2 regions of the Vibrio rotiferianus genome follow, and region 2 is predicted to be linked to the other one. Evidence: predicted binding sites of a transcription regulator. Region 2 holds the regulator's gene; the other holds the start of a gene.
The links. The regulator MetJ, encoded in region 2, represses methionine synthesis genes. The targets are predictions, from matches to a motif close to TTAGACNTNTANANGTCTAA.
Positions count from the first base shown of each region.

Region 1: the regulator MetJ is predicted to act here: its motif matches at 1,051-1,070, upstream of metK (methionine adenosyltransferase).

Region 1 covers NZ_CP018312.1:314,122-316,536, reverse strand. Annotated here, with positions in the region: gene tkt (transketolase) at 1-781, opposite strand, end outside; gene metK (methionine adenosyltransferase) at 1,150-2,304, shown strand.
Region 2 covers NZ_CP018312.1:126,133-128,547, reverse strand. Annotated here, with positions in the region: gene BSZ04_RS09635 (O-succinylhomoserine (thiol)-lyase) at 1-887, opposite strand, end outside; gene metJ (met regulon transcriptional regulator MetJ) at 1,117-1,437, shown strand; gene BSZ04_RS09625 (malic enzyme-like NAD(P)-binding protein) at 1,551-2,415, opposite strand, start outside.

The sequences.
Region 1 (2,415 bases), 190 kb from region 2:
CGTGACAATCGTGTGAACCAGATTTGTTTGGTGAACCAAAACCGATGATAGTTTTAGTACAGATAAGTGTTGGACGAGGATCTGCTTTCGCAGCGATGATTGCTGCGTTGATCGCTTCAGAGTCGTGACCATCTACAGCAGGGATTACGTGCCAGCCGTAAGATTCAAAACGCTTAGGTGTATCGTCAGAGAACCAACCTTCAACGTGACCATCGATAGAGATGCCGTTGTCATCCCAGAATGCAATCAGTTTACCAAGGCCTAGTGTACCAGCAAGAGAACATGCCTCGTGCGAGATACCTTCCATCAGACAGCCGTCGCCCATAAACACGTAAGTGAAGTGGTCAACGATGTCGTGGCCTTCTTTATTGAACTGAGCTGCTAGCGCTTTCTCAGCCATAGCCATACCAACAGCGTTAGTAATGCCTTGACCTAGAGGACCTGTTGTTGTCTCGATACCAGGTGCGTAGCCGTACTCTGGGTGACCAGGAGTCTTAGAGTGAAGCTGGCGGAAGTTCTTAAGATCGTCGATAGACAGCTCGTAACCGCTCAGGTGCAGTAGAGAGTAAATCAGCATAGAGCCGTGACCGTTAGACAGTACGAAACGGTCGCGGTCAGCCCACTCTGGGTTAGCTGGGTTGTGGTTTAGGTGAGAACGCCAAAGAACTTCAGCGATATCAGCCATACCCATAGGTGCGCCTGGGTGGCCAGAGTTAGCTTGTTGAACACCATCCATGCTAAGAGCGCGGATTGCATTTGCCAGATGTTTACGAGAAGACATGTCTGCTCCTGAGTGCATTAAGCGAATTGATAAAGGAATGTGGGCACTTTCATCTAGCGAGCTGAGTATAAAAGTGCGGGCAATATTCTCTCAAAGCCAAAATCTGACTGCAAACGTTTTACTCACCATTTTTGCGGTTTTAACTCAATCTTTTTGGAGTTACTGGTGAATTTATTAAAAATTCACCCCATCAAAAGCAAACGATTGGGTAATAAGCTAGACGAATTCAAATCGAAAAAGAGCTTGTAATTCGACCGTGGGAAATTAAAATAGACGTCTAGATGTAGAAACACCTACAAACTGTATTGTATTTTTCGTGGCAAGCTTGCGTTAGTTAGCCATGAGTAAACCTAAAGATTGGAGCTATCATGGCTAAGCACCTGTTCACTTCTGAGTCAGTATCAGAAGGTCATCCAGATAAAATCGCAGACCAAATCTCTGACGCAGTTCTTGATGCAATCCTTGAGCAAGACCCAAAAGCACGCGTTGCTTGTGAAACTTACGTAAAAACCGGCATGGTAATGGTTGGTGGTGAGATCACGACTTCTGCATGGGTTGATATTGAAGAATTGACTCGTGAAACAGTACGTGAGATCGGCTATGTTCATTCTGACATGGGCTTCGACGCAAACTCGTGTGCAGTTCTAAACACCATCGGTAAGCAATCTCCAGACATCAACCAAGGTGTTGATAAATCTGATCCTAAAGAGCAAGGCGCGGGCGACCAAGGCATCATGTTCGGTTACGCAACAAACGAAACTGAAATCCTAATGCCAGCTCCAATTACTTACTCTCACCGTCTTGTTCAAAAACAAGCGGAAGTACGTAAAAACGGCACACTACCTTGGTTGCGTCCAGACGCTAAATCTCAGGTAACGTTCCAGTACGACCAAGGTAAGATCGTTGGTATCGACGCAGTTGTTCTTTCAACTCAACACTGTGACTCAATCTCTACTCCAGACCTACGTGAAGCAGTAATGGAAGAGATCATCAAGCCAGTACTACCTTCAGAGTGGATTAGCAAAGACACAAACTTCTTCATTAACCCAACCGGTCGTTTCGTTATCGGTGGTCCAATGGGTGACTGTGGTCTAACTGGTCGTAAAATCATCGTAGATACTTACGGCGGCGCAGCTCGTCACGGTGGTGGTGCATTCTCTGGTAAAGATCCATCGAAAGTAGACCGCTCTGCAGCTTACGCAGCACGTTACGTAGCGAAAAACATCGTAGCAGCTGGCATGGCTGACCGCTGTGAAATCCAACTTTCTTACGCAATCGGTGTTGCTGATCCAACGTCTATCATGGTTGAAACGTTCGGTACTGAAAAAGTATCTCACGACATCATCATTGAAGCGGTTCGTCAACACTTCGACCTACGTCCATACGGTCTACAAGAAATGCTTAACCTTCTTCAACCAATCTACAAGAAGACAGCAGCATACGGTCACTTCGGTCGCGAAGAGTTCCCATGGGAAGCGACTGATAAAGCTGAACTTCTACGCGACTTCGCTGGCATCAAGTAATCAAGCCACGCAAGAATCGATAAAGCCCTCGCCTCTGGCGAGGGCTTTTTATTTTAGACCTGTCCATTCTTTTTCTCTTTCTCCTTGAACAAAAATTCGGCAATTATTTGT
Region 2 (2,415 bases):
CCTGATTGTTGTTTTTTCGCGATGTCGTGACCCGGATGCTCTGGCAAACTTGGATGATAAATCTTCGCCACCAAAGATTGCGTTTGTAAATACGTCAACACTTGCTGAGAGCTTTCTTCGTGAACTCGCATTCGTGCACCCAACGTACGAATTCCTCTAAGCGTCATGTAGCTATCAAATGGTGTACCCGTTGCACCAATGCAGTTGCCCCACCATGCCAACTCTTCAGCATGCTCTTCGCTTTTAGTGATCACCACACCACCAATCACGTCAGAGTGACCATTAATGTACTTCGTCGTTGAGTGGATAACAAAGTCCGCACCTAGATCTAAAGGCTTTTGGTACACAGGTGTCAAAAAGGTATTATCCACTGCGACTAATGCGCCTACCTGCTTCGCTTTCTCGCATACTGCCGCAATATCGACCACGCGCACGAGCGGGTTAGACGGTGTTTCTAGTAAGACAAGCTTTGGCTTTTTAGCAATCGCAGCATCCAGAGCTTGCTGATCCGATTGGTCGACAAACAGAACTTTAAAATCACCTTTGCTTGCTCGAGTATTGAACAGACGATAGGTCCCCCCGTAGCAATCGTGTGGCGCCACAATTAAGTCATCAGGACCAAGAAATGCCGATACCCAAAGGTTTAATGCCGACGTACCGCAGTTAGTGACAACCGCACCTTTACCTGATTCAAGTTCATATAGCGCTTTCTCCAGCAGACCTCGGTTTGGGTTACCGGAACGGGTGTAATCGTACTGTGGAACTTCACCAAATGCAGGGAATCCATAGTTAGTAGAAAGGTAGATTGGTGGTACAACAGCGTGGTATTGACTGTCTGACTCGATACCAGTGCGTACAGCAATGGTCGCAGGCTTACGGGTGCTCATGGGTGTATCCTTTCACGGGTGGTGACATCTAAATGGGAATGCGCTATATCTAGCTTATGCTGCTCACTTGATTAATACTCTTCCCTGACTATTAACCTCACTTTACTTGTCTAAAAATGAGACGTCAACACTTCTAGACGTCTATATGTCTTTGCTTATGGCGGTAAATGCAGCTAAAATCAGCACCTATATTTATTTTTCTAACTTATTACATTAATGAAGGTGCGCAATGGCTGACTGGAATGGCGAATACATTAGCCCGTATGCTGAGCACGGTAAAAAAAGCGAACAAGTAAAAAAGATTACCGTCTCTATCCCGCTAAAAGTTTTAAAGGTGCTGACTGATGAGCGAACTCGCCGTCAGATCAACAACTTACGCCATGCAACTAACAGTGAACTACTATGTGAAGCGTTCCTACATGCGTACACAGGTCAACCACTGCCAACTGACGAAGACCTTCGTAAAGACCGTCCAGATGATATTCCTACAGAAGCGAAAGCGCTGATGACGGCTATGGGCATCGAATTCGAAGCGTTTGACGAAGAATAATTGCTTACAAATTCGTTAGCATGATGACGCTACGCCGGGGGTAGCTTCAGAGCAAACTAAAAAGGGACGCTACTGCGTCCCTTTCCTTTATCTGAAGAATTCTATTCTATCACTTACTCAGCCATGTAATTTTCTGGCATTTCAATGCGAGCAACACCCGAATCAACTGCTGCTTGAGCAACGGCTTTCGCAACACGTGGTAACAGACGCGAATCCATTGGTTTTGGAATGATGTAATCAGAACCAAACTCTAGCTTATCTACGCCCGCCGCCTTCAGTACCGCTTCAGGCACAGGCTCTTTAGCCAACTCACGAATCGCATCAACAGCCGCTAACTTCATCTCATCGTTGATTTCGCTTGCACGAACGTCCAACGCCCCACGGAAGATGAATGGGAAACACAGTACGTTGTTTACTTGGTTCGGGTAGTCACTACGACCAGTACCCATGATCAAGTCATCACGCACTTCGTGAGCCAGTTCAGGTTTGATTTCTGGATCTGGGTTTGAACATGCGAACACAACTGGCTTGTCTGCCATTAGCTTCAACGCTTCTGCTGGTAGTAGGTTTGGACCCGATACACCCAAGAACAGATCCGCACCTTCAATAACATCTTCAAGCGTGCGCTTGTCAGTGTTGTTTGCGAACAACTGTTTGTATTCGTTTAGGTCGTCACGACGTGTATGGATCACCCCTTTACGATCCAGCATGTAGATCTTCTCGCGCATTGCGCCACATTTGATCAACAGCTCCATACATGCCACAGCTGCAGCACCAGCACCAAGACAAACGATGGTTGATTCTTCTAACTTCTTACCTTGCAGCTCGATTGCATTCAGCATACCCGCTGCCGTTACGATTGCTGTACCGTGTTGGTCATCATGAAATACTGGCACGTCACAACGTTCGATAAGACGCTTTTCAATCTCAAAACAATCTGGGGCTTTGATATCTTCTAAGTTGATACCACCGAAAGTG